DNA from 3 places in the Saccharothrix sp. BKS2 genome. Region 1 is predicted to be linked to each of the others. Evidence: riboswitches for the same ligand, from Rfam matches in the RefSeq annotation. Region 1 holds a riboswitch; each other region holds the start of a gene.
What was found. Region 1 has a riboswitch for glycine ahead of gcvT (glycine cleavage system aminomethyltransferase GcvT). Riboswitches for the same ligand answer to the same signal wherever they lie in the genome.
Positions count from the first base shown of each region.

Region 2: linked by a shared signal. The riboswitch ahead of gcvH (glycine cleavage system protein GcvH) and the one ahead of gcvT (glycine cleavage system aminomethyltransferase GcvT) in region 1 are both predicted to bind glycine.
Region 3: linked by a shared signal. The riboswitch ahead of gcvP (aminomethyl-transferring glycine dehydrogenase) and the one ahead of gcvT (glycine cleavage system aminomethyltransferase GcvT) in region 1 are both predicted to bind glycine.

Region 1 covers NZ_JAUQOL010000008.1:132,317-137,065, reverse strand. The annotation lists gene Q5530_RS18550 (helix-turn-helix transcriptional regulator) at 28-513, shown strand; gene Q5530_RS18545 (hypothetical protein) at 830-1,216, shown strand; gene Q5530_RS18540 (DUF3817 domain-containing protein) at 1,232-1,534, shown strand; glycine riboswitch at 1,597-1,688, shown strand; glycine riboswitch at 1,690-1,780, shown strand; gene gcvT (glycine cleavage system aminomethyltransferase GcvT) at 1,892-2,992, shown strand; gene glyA (serine hydroxymethyltransferase) at 3,009-4,274, shown strand; gene Q5530_RS18525 (hypothetical protein) at 4,371-4,749, opposite strand, start outside.
Region 2 covers NZ_JAUQOL010000023.1:74,279-79,027, reverse strand. The annotation lists gene Q5530_RS34970 (hypothetical protein) at 1-141, shown strand, start outside; gene cutA (divalent-cation tolerance protein CutA) at 138-473, opposite strand; gene Q5530_RS34960 (L-serine ammonia-lyase) at 754-2,118, opposite strand; gene gcvH (glycine cleavage system protein GcvH) at 2,121-2,501, opposite strand; glycine riboswitch at 2,625-2,720, opposite strand; gene ald (alanine dehydrogenase) at 2,915-4,021, shown strand; gene Q5530_RS34945 (hypothetical protein) at 4,364-4,546, shown strand; gene Q5530_RS34940 (hypothetical protein) at 4,552-4,749, shown strand, end outside.
Region 3 covers NZ_JAUQOL010000010.1:101,801-106,549, reverse strand. The annotation lists gene gcvP (aminomethyl-transferring glycine dehydrogenase) at 1-2,126, opposite strand, end outside; glycine riboswitch at 2,275-2,364, opposite strand; gene Q5530_RS22115 (MerR family transcriptional regulator) at 2,588-3,163, opposite strand; gene Q5530_RS22110 (bifunctional nuclease family protein) at 3,853-4,326, opposite strand; gene Q5530_RS22105 (MerR family transcriptional regulator) at 4,473-4,749, opposite strand, start outside.

The DNA of each region.
Region 1 (4,749 bases):
CTGATCTTCGACCGACGAGGAGGCAGAATGGTCGAGGACTCCGGAGTCGACGAGCTGCTGAGGCAGTGGGCGGCTGAGCGCTCGGACGACGCCGAGATGCAGGAGGTGAACCGGATCAAGGACGCGTGGCTCGCGGAAGCCCCGCCCTCTCCGGGAATCCCCGTGCAGCGGGCGAGTGGTGGTCCCCGGGGCCTGGTGCGGGTCGAGTCCGCGGACCCCGCCTACGTGGCGGCGATGCGGAAGCGGGCGCCCGAGGTGCCCGAGGCCCTGCTCGCGGCCGCGGCCAGCTACTGGCAGCTGGTGGGCGACCTGTCCGAGGCGGAGCAGTGGTGGGACGCGGGCATCAGCCCGCTGGACCAGCGCGCTCTGGACTACCGGGCGGCCGGGCTCTCGCCCGCCGACCTCGGTCGTCGGCTCGGGCCGATGACGGTGCTCCAGCACCTGCGTCGGGGGAGTGCGGCGGCCTGGTGCGTGGCCAGGTTGCAGAGGCAACGCCGGGACGGCGTCGCCTAGTCCGATCGAAGAAGGGACGGGCTCCTGTGGTCAGGGAGCCCACGCCCGAGGGACGGGCTCCTGTGGGAGGAGCCCTCGCCCGAGACCCCGACCGGGATCCGCAACCGGATCCCCTCCGGGATCTCCACCCCGGACCCCGTCCGGGATCCCCCGGGATCCCCGCCCGGCCCAGTCGCCGCTCGGGATCCCCGGTCCGGAAACCCCGGCCCCAGCCCCACCGACCCGTGCGCGCGGGTGAACCGGCAAGACCGGCAAACCCGACCGCCGACCCGGTCCGGCGGGCGAAGTACCCCGGCGGGCGAAGTACCCTGGAGGCGTGCCGGGCCTCATCACCCCCAAGCGAGTCGCCATCGCGCTGGTCTGCGTGGCCTCCCTGATCGTGTGCTGCGGTCTGGCCTACTGGCAGTGGGAGCGGTTCTCCCGGGCCGGCGGCACGTTCCAGAACCTCGGCTACGTCTTCCAGTGGCCCCTGTTCGGCCTCTTCCCCGCCTTCATGGTGTGGCGCATCCGCAAGCTGGACGCCCGGCGCAAGGCGGAGGCGGCCGGTTCACCGACCGACGACCGACCCGAGGAGCCGGTGGCGGAGCCGGTGGAGCGGGTCGTTACGGTTGGGCCCGTCAGGAGAGCGCGCGAAGACCAGGACGACGAGCTGGCGGCCTACAACCGGATGCTCGCCGAGTTGCACGCGCGGGACCAGCGGTGAGGCAGGGGTAGGGCGATGGACGGCGCGTTGACCAGGTTCCGGTTCATGGCTTACGTGGTCGGTGTCGGCCTGCTGCTGCTCGTGGCGGCCATGTTCGCCAAGTACGTGGGCGACTCCGAGACCATGATGCGGGTCGTCGGCCCGGTGCACGGCTTCCTCTACGCGGTCTACCTGGTGCTGACCGTCGACCTGGCGCTCAAGGCCCGCTGGTCGATCAAGGGCACGGCCCTGGTGCTGCTCGCCGGCACGATCCCGTTCGTGTCGTTCTACGCCGAGCGCAGGGTCGTGGAGGGCGTCCGGACCGGCAAGGCCCTGTGACCAGGGTTGACCGGACCCCCGGGCCCGCCTAGCGTCTGGCGGTACCAACTGAACACGGCCATCGACGTCGAGCGGGAGAGTCCCCGGGCAAGCCGGGGCGCCGAAGGAGCAACTCCTCCCCGGAATCTCTCAGGCACAGCTACCGCCGACGTGGGCAACTCTGGAAAGCAGGCGCCCCGGCGCGCCTCGCCCACGGTGCAAGCCGCCCCACGGCGGCGAAGCTCTCAGGCTCATGACAGAGGGGGAGGCTCACTCGACGAGGAGTCTCCGGTGGACCGTGCCATCCTTCACCCGTGCCCCGCCGACCCGACCGGTCGGCGCTACCGGCATGTCCGCACCCAGGGAGGACCCCGCCCGATGGAAAGCCGCCGCACGCCGCTGCACGCCGAGCACGAGGCGCTGGGCGCCATGTTCACCGACTTCGCGGGCTGGCGGATGCCGCTGCGCTACGACAGCGAGCTGGCCGAGCACCACGCCGTGCGCACGTCGGCGGGTCTGTTCGACCTGACCCACATGGGCGAGATCGTGCTCACCGGGCCCGGGGCGGGCGCCGCGCTGGACCACGCCCTGGTCGGGCACGCCTCCGCGATCGGCGTCGGCCGCGCCCGCTACACGATGATCTGCGAGGCCGACGGCGGCGTGGTCGACGACCTGATCGTCTACCGCCTGGGCGAGCAGGAGTACCTGGTCGTGGCCAACGCCTCCAACGCGGCCGTCGTGCACGGGGCGCTGGTCGAGCGCGCCGCGGGCTTCGACACCACCGTCGAGGACCGGTCCGCGGACTACGCCCTGCTGGCCGTGCAGGGCCCGAACTCCACCGCGATCCTCGCCGGCCTCACCCCCACCGACCTGTCGACGGTCAAGTACTACGCCTCCTACCGGACCGAGGTGGCGGGCCGGCCCGTGCTGCTCGCCCGCACCGGCTACACCGGCGAGGACGGCTTCGAGCTGTTCACCGCCCCCGACAACGCCGCACCCGTGTGGCGGGCGCTGCTGGAGGCGGGCGCGCCGCACGACCTGCGGCCCGCCGGCCTGGGCTGCCGCGACACCCTGCGCCTGGAGGCGGGGATGCCGCTGTACGGCAACGAGCTGGGCCGGGGCCGCACCCCGTTCCACGCGAACCTGGGCCGGGTGGTCAAGCTCGACAAGCCGGGCGACTTCGTCGGCCGCGAGGCGCTGGCCGCCGCCGCCGAGCGGGGCGTGGACACCGCCCTGGTCGGCCTGAAGACCACCTCGCGCCGCGCGCCGAGGCACGGTTACCCGGTGCTGGACGCGGCGGGCGACCCGATCGGCGAGGTCACCAGCGGCGCCCTGTCGCCGACGCTGGGCTACTCGGTGGCGATGGCCTACGTGGCCGTCGACCACACCCGGCCGGGCACGCCGCTGTTCGTCGACGTCCGGGGCAAGCACGAGCCGGTGGAGGTCGTCGCCCTGCCGTTCTACAAGCGCACCAGCTGACAGGAGAAAGATCCACATGTCCGAGCACTTCACCACGTCCCTCGCGGAGTTCGACCCGGAGGTCGCGAACGCGGTGGCCGCCGAGCTGCACCGGCAGCAGAGCACGCTGGAGATGATCGCCTCCGAGAACTTCACGCCGGTGTCGGTGCTCCAGGCGCAGGGGTCGGTGCTGACCAACAAGTACGCCGAGGGCTACCCGGGCCGCCGCTACTACGGCGGCTGCGAGAACGTCGACGTCGTCGAGCGGCTGGCCATCGAGCGGGTCAAGGAGCTGTTCGGCGCGGGCTTCGCCAACGTGCAGCCGCACTCGGGCGCGCAGGCCAACGCGTGCGCGATGTTCGCCCTGCTCCAGCCCGGCGACACGATCCTGGGCCTGGACCTGGCGCACGGCGGCCACCTGACCCACGGCATGCGGATCAACTTCTCCGGCAAGCTCTACCACGTCGTGCCCTACCACGTGGCCGAGTCCGACGGCCGGGTCGACATGGCCGAGGTCGAGCGGCTGGCCCTGGAGCACCGGCCGAAGCTGATCGTGGCCGGCTGGTCGGCCTACCCGCGCCAGCTGGACTTCGCGGAGTTCCGCCGCATCGCCGACGAGGTCGGCGCCTACCTGATGGTGGACATGGCGCACTTCGCCGGCCTGGTGGCGGCGGGCCTGCACCCCAGCCCGGTGCCGCACGCGCACGTGGTGACCACCACCACGCACAAGACGCTGGGCGGCCCGCGCGGCGGGGTGATCCTGACCAACGAGGCCGACCTCGCCAAGAAGATCAACTCGGCGGTGTTCCCGGGCCAGCAGGGCGGCCCGCTGGAGCACGTGATCGCGGGCAAGGCGGTGGCGTTCAAGCACGCCGCGTCGCCGGAGTTCGTCGACCGCCAGCGCCGCACGGTCGAGGGCGCGAAGATCCTCGCCGAGCGCCTGTCGCAGCCCGACGCGGCCGCGGCCGGGGTGAAGGTGCTCACCGGCGGCACGGACGTGCACCTGGTGCTGGTCGACCTGGTGGCGTCCGAACTGGACGGCAAGCAGGCGGAGGACCGGCTGCACGAGGTCGGCATCACGGTCAACCGCAACGCGGTGCCGAACGACCCCCGCCCGCCGATGGTCACCTCCGGCCTGCGCATCGGCACGCCCGCCCTGGCCACGCGCGGTTTCGGCGCGGCGGACTTCACCGAGGTGGCCGACGTCGTCGCGGCCGCCCTCCAGCCGTCGCCGGACCTGGCGGAGCTGCGGGCGCGCGTGGACGTGCTGGCGGCCAAGCACCCGCTGTACCCGAACCTGTGAGGGCGGTCCGGGTTCCCTGACCCCGGCGCCCGCCACGCAACGCCCTGATCCCCCGGCCAACCCCAGCCGGGGGATCAGGGCGTTCCGCGGTGGACCTCACGCGGCCGGTGCGGTCACCCCCGGAGGCAGGCACTCGACGTTCCGCTTGCCGTTGGGCTGCACCACGAACCACGTGCCACCGACGCCCTGGCCCTTCCACTGGCCCGGCGCCTCGTCCTTGGCGTAGGTGTAGAGCGGCCAGCCGTCCAGGGTGACCTGCTCGGAACCGTCGGCGCGCTCGACCGTCGACACCAGCTCCGGGTCGACGCCCCGGAGCTGCGGCTCGTCGCCGTTGGTCAGCAGCGGCGGCCAGGTGACCGCGCACTGGCCCTCGCAGTTGGACTTCGCCGGGTCCGGCGTGTCCTTGTCGAACCGGTACAGCGTGCGGCCGTCGCCGTCCTGCACGACATCGCCCATGCGCGGCACGCTCTTGCCG
Region 2 (4,749 bases), on a different contig from region 1:
ACCCTTTCCGGCAGGCTGACGGTGCAGACCGAGACCACACTGGCCAAGAGCCGCCTGCTGGCCCTCGCGTCCACACTGCCAGCCGCCAGGAACGGCGCGGAAAGCGCACTCCGCGAAAAAATCGTCAGCGCGTTGCACTAACTTTCAACAGCGGAACGCGTCTCATCGGTCATCCACTGGAGATAGGCCGGGTTGCCACCGAGGATGGGCAGGGCCACGATCTCCGGGGTGTCGTAGGAGTGGTTCTGGTTGATGAACTCCGTCAGTTCGGCCAACCGATCGCCCGTGGTCTTGATCCACAGTTGCCACTCTTGACCGTCCTGAACAGCGCCCTCCCAGCGGTAGATGCTTCGGATAGGGCTGCTGATCTGCACGCAAGCGGCCAAGCGCGCAGCTACGATCAGTTTACTCAGCGATTCGGCTTCTTCGGCACTGTCGGTCGTCGAGATAACGACCAGGTGGTCACCGGTCACGTCTTCTCCTTCGACATGGATATATCGGGACGATCGCGCAGCCCCGCGGCTGGATCGGGCCGGTCCCGGCGATCGACTGCCGCAGCGGCTCCGCCACCTTGCCACCGGAAGTGGTTGCGCTGCAACGAAATCCAGACCCCCGACGCGCGGCGGGCCCCACCCCTCAACACCAGGGTGGGGCCCGTCGCACCTGGGTCAAGACCAGGCCGTGGGACGTCGGGCAGCGTCGGGGACCACCGAGCAACAACGCAAGGCATCCGCGCTGTTCAGACGCCGTTCCTCAGCACTCGATGACGTTCACGGCCAGCCCGCCGCGCGCCGTCTCCTTGTATTTGTCCTTCATGTCCCGGCCGGTCTCCCGCATGGTCTTGATGACCTTGTCCAGCGACACGAAGTGCGACCCGTCCCCCCGCAGCGCCATCCGCGCCGCCGTGATCGCCTTGATCGACGCCAGCGCGTTGCGCTCGATGCACGGGATCTGCACCAGGCCGCCGATCGGGTCGCAGGTCAGCCCGAGGTTGTGCTCCATGGCGATCTCGGCCGCGTTCTCCACCTGCTCCGGCGTCCCGCCCAGCACCTCGGCCAGCCCGCCGGCCGCCATCGAGCAGGCCGAGCCGACCTCGCCCTGGCAGCCCACCTCGGCCCCCGAGATCGACGCGTTCTCCTTGAACAGCACGCCGACGGCACCCGCGGTCAGCAGGAAGCGCACCACGCCGTCGTCCGACGCGCCCGGCACGAACCGCCTGTAGTAGTGCAGCACCGCGGGCACGATGCCGGCCGCGCCGTTGGTCGGGGCCGTCACCACCCGGCCGCCCGCGGCGTTCTCCTCGTTCACCGCCAGCGCGAACAGCGTCACCCAGTCCATCACCCGCAGCGGGTCGGTGGCGTAGTGCTCGGCCGCCAGCAGCTGCCGCATCTCCGCGGCCCGCCGCCGGACCTTGAGCCCGCCGGGCAGCACGCCGGACTCCGTGCAGCCCCGCTCGACGCAGTCCTGCATCACCTGCCAGATGTGCAGCAGGCCGCCCCGGATGTCGGCCTCGTCCCGCCACGACCGCTCGTTGGCGAGCATCACCTCGCTGATCGACAGCCCGGACTCGCGGGTGCGGGCCAGCAGCTCGTCACCGGTCTTGAACGGGTGCGCCACCGGCGTCTGGTCCGGCTTGATCCGGTCGGTCCCGGTGGCCGTCTCGTCGACCACGAACCCACCGCCGACCGAGTAGTACACCGCCGAGTCCACCACCGCCGAACCCGCGTAGGCCGTGAAGCTCATCCCGTTGGGGTGCAGCGGCAGGGACTTGCGCCGGTGCATGACCAGGTCGCCGTCCTCGGCGAAGGCGATCTCCCGCTCACCGCCCAGCCGGAGCCGCCCGGTCGCGCGGATCTCGGCCACCCGGACCTCGGCCGCCGAGGGGTCGACCTCCTCCGGGCGGTGCCCCTCCAGCCCGAGCAGCACCGCCTTCGGGCTGCCGTGGCCGTGGCCGGTCGCCCCGAGCGACCCGAACAGCTCCACCCGCACCCGGTCCACGGACGCGAGCGCGGGGCGCAGCCTGGCGGCGAACATCGTCGCCGCCCGCATCGGGCCGACCGTGTGCGAGCTGGACGGCCCGATGCCCACGGAGAACAGGTCGAACACGCTGATCGTCACGATCAGCCCTCGGTCAGTTCCGCGTACTTCGCCGCGGTCAGCAGGCCGGTGGCCTCCTCGACCGCCACCTTGAACAGCCAGCCGCGCCCGTACGGGTCGTTGTTGACCAGCGACGGGTCGGCGACCACGGCCGGGTTGACCTCGACGACCTCGCCGGTGACCGGCGCGTACAGCTCGCTGACCGACTTGGTGGACTCCAGCTCACCGCACACCTCGCCGGAGGTCACCCTGGTGCCCGCCGCCGGCAGGTCGACGAACACGATGTCGCCCATCGACCCGGCCGCGTACGAGGTGATGCCGACCGCCACCGGGTCCGGGGTGCCCGGCACCCAGTCGACCCACTCGTGCTCGGGGGTGTACAGCAGCTTCTCCGGAAAGGTCACGACAGCGCTCCCTGGGTGGTGGTCCTGGTTCCCCCACTCTGTCCTGGGACCTGAGAGCTTCGCCGCACGAAGCTGCGGCTTGCACCGTTGGTGCGCGCCGTGGGGCACGCTTTCCAGAGTCGCCTCACCCGAGCGGTTCTCGCTGCCTGAGAGTGTGCGGGGTGCTTGCTCCTTCGGCGCCCCAGGCGACACACCTGGGGTCTCTCCCGCGCGGGTTCCGGCGCCTCACGCGACGCCGCGGCCGATGTTCAGTTGGCTGTCCGCACGCTAGGTGGCGGGCGGGAGGGTGTCAACGCGCCGCACGACTTGTCCTCCCGGCACAACCGACCCCCCGGCCGTTGGTGCCGCGGGCACGATGACACCGCGTTCCGGGTACCCGACCTTTGGTGCAACGACGGCCGAAGGAGCCCACCGTGCGGATCGCAGTCCCCCGCGAGATCAAGAACCACGAGTACCGCGTCGCGCTGACCCCGGCGGGCGCCCACGAGCTGACCACCCGCGGCCACGAGGTCTACGTGGAGGCGGGCGCCGGGCTCGGTTCGGCCATCCCCGACGAGGAGTACCTCGCCGCGGGCGCGAAGGTGCTCGCGGGCGTGGACGACGTGTGGTCCGAGGGCGAGCTGGTGCTCAAGGTCAAGGAGCCGATCGCCGAGGAGTACCCCCGGCTGCGCGAGGGCCAGGTCCTGTTCACCTACCTGCACCTGGCCGCCGACCGGCCGCTGACCGAGGCGCTGCTGGCGTCCCGCACCACGGCCATCGCCTACGAGACCGTGCAGACCCCGAACGGCGCGCTGCCGCTGCTCGCGCCCATGTCCGAGGTCGCGGGCAGGCTGGCGCCGCAGGTGGGCGCGTTCGCGCTGATGAAGCCCTCCGGGGGCCGCGGGATGCTGCCCGGCGGCGTGCCCGGCGTGCACCCGGCGCGCGTGGTCGTCATCGGCGGCGGCGTGGCGGGCCTGAACGCGGCCACCATCGCCGCGGGCATGGGCGCGGACGTCGAGATCCTGGACACCAACATCGACCGGCTGCGGCACGTCGACGCCCTGTTCCAGGGCCGGTTGCGCACCGTCACGTCCAGCCGCTACGCGGTCGAGCAGGCCGTGCGCGAGGCCGACCTGGTGATCGGGGCGGTGCTGGTGCCCGGCGCCAAGGCCCCGAAGCTGGTGTCCAACGAGCTGGTGGCGCAGATGAAGCCCGGCTCGGTGCTGGTGGACATCGCGATCGACCAGGGCGGTTGCTTCGCCGACTCGCGGCCCACCACGCACGCCGACCCGACCTACCCGGTGCACGAGTCGGTCTTCTACTGCGTGGCCAACATGCCCGGCGCGGTGCCGCGCACCTCGACCTACGCGCTGACCAACGCGACCCTGCCGCACGCCGTGGCGCTGGCCGACCGGGGCTGGCGGGAGGCGCTGCGCGCGGACGCGTCGCTGGCGCTGGGCCTGAACGCGCACGAGGGCGCGCTGACCAACCTGCCGGTGGCGCAGGCCCACGACCTGGAGCACACCGCGCTCGCGATCTGATCCCGGGAAGGAGAGGGCCCCGCTCACCGAACGTGAGCGGGGCCCTCGACGTGAAAGGCGGCCCGCTCAACCAGCCTGGGGGTCACTGGGAGCGGGCCGCGCTGCCAATCCTAGCCGGAGTCGGGGGTCCGTGCCCAGCGGGCCCACCGGTCCGGCCGACAGCACCCGCCCGGTGAACCACGGTGCGTGCGCATCGCTCAAGCGAAAGGGTGAACATGGCGGGTAACGGGTAAGTCACGGCGCCTCGTCGGCCGATGGACAGGACTGGGAACCCCCGCGGCTACGCAGCGGGGTCGTCCGCTCGCGCGGCGAGGCGCCGCGCCAATCCCGATCGGAGTCCCGATGGCCGAACCCCAGGGCTGGATCGACTGCCACGACCCGTTCGGGCGCGACCGGTCCATGACCGTGATCGTCGAGGACGACCGGGTGCTCCTGGTCGCCCCGCCCGGAGAGTCCGCTGTGATGTCCGTCACCCAGACCCGACGACTGCACCGCCTGCTCGACCAGGCCGCGGACAGGATGTGAGCGGCGTGGACGAAGCGCTGCGGGCCGCCGTGCTGCGCCGGCTGGCCCTGCTCGACGAGGTCGCCGAGCGCGGCGTGGACGAAGCGCTGGTGCCGCTCGCGCGCGCCGAGATCCACCGCCTGGCCGACGGCTGGCGGCTGCTGCTGACCGTGCACCAACCGGATCCGGACAGCCGCTGCCGGGTGTGCCCCGGCGTGCTGCGG
Region 3 (4,749 bases), on a different contig from region 1:
AGGTTCAGGTGGGACACGTCCGAGCCGAACCTGCCGTACCGCGCCAGGCCGATCAGGGCGTTGAGGTTCGCGCCGTCCACGTACACCTGGCCGCCGGCGTCGTGCACCAGCCCGCACACCTCGCGCACGGTGTCCTCGTACACGCCGTGCGTCGACGGGTAGGTGATCATGATGGCGGCCAGGTCGTCGCGGTGCGCCTCGACCGTCTCGCGCAGGTGCCCCAGGTCGACGTTGCCCTTGTCGTCGCACTTGACCACCACGACCCGCATCCCCGCCATCACGGCCGACGCGGCGTTGGTGCCGTGCGCGCTGGACGGGATCAGGCACACGTCGCGGTGCACGTCGCCGTTGGCGCGGTGGTAGGCGCGGATGGCCAGCAGGCCCGCGAACTCGCCCTGGCTGCCCGCGTTGGGCTGGATCGACACCGCGTCGTAGCCGGTGACCTCGGCGAGCCACCGCTCCAGGTCGCCGATCAGCTCCAGGTACCCGGCGGCGTCCCCGACCGGCGCGAACGGGTGCAGCTCGGCGAACTCCGGCCAGGTGATGGGCTCCATCTCGGCCGCGGCGTTGAGCTTCATCGTGCACGAGCCCAGCGGGATCATGCTGCGGTCCAGCGCCACGTCCTTGTCCGACAGCGACCGCAGGTAGCGCAGCAGCGCGGTCTCCGAGCGGTGGGTGTGGAACACCGGGTGGGTCAGGTAGTCGGAGGTGCGGCGCAGGTCGACGGGGATGCCGTCGGCGGTGTCGGCGTCCAGGGCGTCCACGTCGGTCACGGTGACGCCGAACGCCCGCCACACCAGCCGCAGGTGCTCGCGCGTGGTGGTCTCGTCGCAGGCGATGGAGACCACGTCGTCGTCCACCCGCCACAGGTTCACGCCCAGCTCGCGCGCCGCGGCCACGACCTCGGCGGCCCGGCCCTCGACGCGGGCCCGCACGGTGTCGAAGAACTCGCCGTGCACCACCTCCACGCCGGCCTCGCACAGGCCCGCGGCCAGCACGGTCGCCATCCGGTGGGCGCGGGTCGCGATCGCCTTCAGGCCCTCCGGGCCGTGGTAGACCGCGTACATCGAGGCGATCACGGCCAGCAGGACCTGCGCGGTGCAGATGTTGCTGGTCGCCTTCTCGCGGCGGATGTGCTGCTCGCGGGTCTGGAGCGCCAGCCGGTAGGCAGGGTCGCCGTCGGCGTCCACGGACACGCCCACCAGGCGGCCCGGCAGCTGCCGCTCCAGGCCCTGGCGCACCGCCATGTAGCCGGCGTGGGGGCCGCCGAAGCCCATCGGCACGCCGAATCGCTGGGTGGTGCCGACCACGACGTCCGCGCCGATCTCGCCCGGCGGGCGCAGCAGCGTCAGCGCCAGCAGGTCGGCGACGACGACGGCCTGCGCGCCGGCCCGGTGGATCTCCTCGACGACGGACGCGTGGTCGAGGACCGCGCCGGACGCGCCGGGGTAGGACAGCAGCACGCCGAAGAAGTCGCCGCCCAGGCCGAGGCCCTCCAGGCCCTGCGACAGGTCGGCGGTGACGACCTCGATGCCCAGCGGCTCGGCGCGGGTCTCGATGACGGCGAGGGTCTGCGGCAGCGTGTCGGCGTCGACCACGAACCGGTTCGACTTCGCCCGGCCCGCGCGGCGGACCAGCGTCATCGCCTCGGCGGCGGCCGTGGACTCGTCGAGCATGGACGCGTTGGCCACGGGCAGGCCGGTGAGGTCGCCGACGACGGTCTGGAAGTTCAGCAGGGCCTCCAGCCGGCCCTGGGAGATCTCCGGCTGGTAGGGCGTGTACGCGGTGTACCAGGCAGGGTTCTCCAGCACGTTGCGGCGGATCACCGGCGGCGTGGTGGTGCCGTAGTAGCCCAGGCCGATCATCTGGGTCATCGGGCGGTTGCGGGCCGCCAGGGCGCGCAGCTCGGCCAGGGCCTCGGTCTCGGTGGCGGGCGCGGGCAGGTCCAGCACCAGTTCGCGCTCGCGGATCGAGTCGGGCACGGCGCGCTGGGCCAGCTCCTCCAGGGAGCCGACGCCGATCACGTCGAGCATCCGCGACAGCTCGGCGGGCCGGGGGCCCACGTGCCGGTCGGCGAAGGGGGTGCCGTGCTCAAGAGCGGCGAGGGGGATGCGGTCCTGCGTCATGAAGCGCCTCCGGGCTGCGGGCAGACTCCTGCCGTGGCCCTCCCCCTCTGTCTCCCGCCCGTCGCCGGGCGCCTGAGAGCTTCACCCGGTGGTGACCGGGCTTGCACCGTCGGCGGGGTCGGTGGCCCGACCCGCTTTCCAGAGGCGTCTCACCCACGCGGTCCTTGCGCCTGAGAGGTTCCGGGGAGGATTTGCTCCTTCGGCGCCGAGCGGGCTCGGACTCTCCCGCGCGGGATAAAGCGACTGCGCGCGAATCGTACCCAACCGGGACGCCGCCGGTCCTGCCGGCGCGACGTGGATCTCATCACCTGGACAGCGGGGTTTGAGCGGGTTTTCCAGCGGGCACATTCCTGGTACCCGGCTGTAACAGGTCGTATTCGCGCCGTGCCCGATCCGCGGTTCCGCTCACCCCGCCGCCGGCCTTTTCCGCTTTCGCGCCCGGCGGTCCCCCGCGGACGCTCTCAGCCGGTGGCCCGGGTGCGCCTGCGGCGCGACAGCTCGTCGTTGGAGGCCGCCACGACCTCGGCGCCGTCGGCGCGCTCGGCGGGGAACTCGTGGATGGTGCCGCTGATCTCCCGCATGGCGCCGCTGACCGCGATGCCGAACACGCCCTGGCCGCCCTGGAGCAGGTCGACGACCTCCTCGGGCGAGGTGCACTCGTAGACCGTGGTGCCGTCGCTGAACAGCGTGATGCGGGCCAGGTCCTGCACGCCGCGGCGGCGCAGGTGGTCGACCGCGACCCGGATGTTCTGGAGCGAGACGCCGGTGTCCAGCAGCCGCTTGACGACCTTCAGGACGAGGATGTCCTTGAACGAGTACAGGCGCTGGCTGCCGGAGCCGTGGGCGCTCCTTATGGTCGGGCTGACCAGGTCCGTGCGGGCCCAGTAGTCCAGCTGGCGGTAGGTGATGCCCGCGATCTGGCACGCGGCCGGGCCGCGGTACCCGACCAGCTCGTCCGGCAGCGAGGAGTCCGGGAACAGCTCGCCCTGTTCGCCGGAGCCGGAGCCCGCCCGGATGATGGGCGCTTCCTGGACCACGCCTGCCTCCCCTCGGTCCGGCCACGACGACCGGCGACCAACGTGAAGCCGCCGCGGTGCCTGAATCACACCGTGGCAATTCACCTGAGCTCGACGGTAAGACCGGGTAGGGGGCAGGTCAACGCGACGCGCGGGACGCGTCTGACCTCAACCTGAGGTAGAGGTTGAGAGAGTCGGCCGTTGTAAGCCATTCGGGTGACGTTTAGTGATCGTTTAGCGGCGGAAAGCTGACGTTGTGTAATCCAGAAGTGTGACACCGGGGGGTGGCACGCGGGGTTGATCCACAACGCACCGCACACACCCGCGAGGGGTTCGGCCGCTGGTCGGACCTCTCGCAGGTGGTACTCGCCCGGCGCGGGTGGAGGGTCGGCGGCGGGGGTTTGACGGGGGTCGGCGCGGGGGCCTCCGGCGGCCGGCGCGGGCCGGGGAGGCGGCCTCCCGGAAGTTCGCCCGACCGGTGGGCACGGCGGGCGGGGCCTGAACGCCACCGTCCGGGTCCGGGTCGGCGTGGCGGGACCGCACACCCGGGGCCCACGCACCACACCGGGACCGCTCACCACGCTCGTCCACCGGCGGAGCCGGTCGGTGTGGCGGGGGGACACCGGGGCCGGGCCGTCCCGGCCCGAGAAGCACGACAGGGCCCCCGCACGGGGACCCTGTCGACGAGATGACGGGAGAGCCGGCACCGCTCAGGTGTCGGCACCCCGGAAGTCCTCCGGCGACACGGAGTCGAGGAACTCGCGGAACTTCTCGACCTCGTCCTCCTGCTCGTCCGGGATGATCAGCCCCGCCTCGGCCAGCACGGACTCCTCCGCGTGGATGGGCACGCCGACCCGCAGCGCGAGCGCCACCGAGTCGCTGGGCCGCGCGGACACCCGCACGTCGCCGTCGAACACCAGCTCCGCGAAGTAGGTGCCCTCCTGGAGGTCGGTGATCCGCACCTGCTCCAACTGCCGCCCGAGAGCGCCGATGACGTCCTTGAGCAGGTCGTGGGTCAGCGGGCGGGCCGGGCGCACGCCCTGCTGCTCCAGCGCGATCGCGGTGGCCTCGACGGACCCGATCCAGATCGGCAGGTACCGCTCGCCCTCGGTTTCGCGCAGCAGCAGGATCGGCTGGTTGGCGGGCAGTTCCACCCGCACACCCACGACGCGCATCTCGCTCATCGGGTCTCGCCTCCCTCAGCGCGCTGAAATCCTGGCGTCCCCGCTGTATGAACGAGGATCCCCCAAGTACCCTTTCGACGCTACCCGCCAAGCGGGCCCCGTGCGCAACCGCCCGCCCGCTCCGGCATCACGATGCGGACACTTGTTCACCTCGACGAAACGCGCTTACCTGCGACATCGCGCAACCCGACCTCGACCAGCAGCGCGTGCAGCGTGACCGAGAGCGCCGTCAGCTCGCGCACGACCTCGTCGGCCCGCGCCCGGTGCGCCGCCGCGGCGGCCTGCTCGACCAGGGCGACCTCGCGGTCCGCCGCGGCCCGGAACGGGCGCAGGTGCCGGGCCTGGAGCCCGTGCCGGGCCATCGCCCGCACGGTGGTGGCGATCTGCACCGACTCGTGGTCGTAGAACCCGCCCGGACCGGCG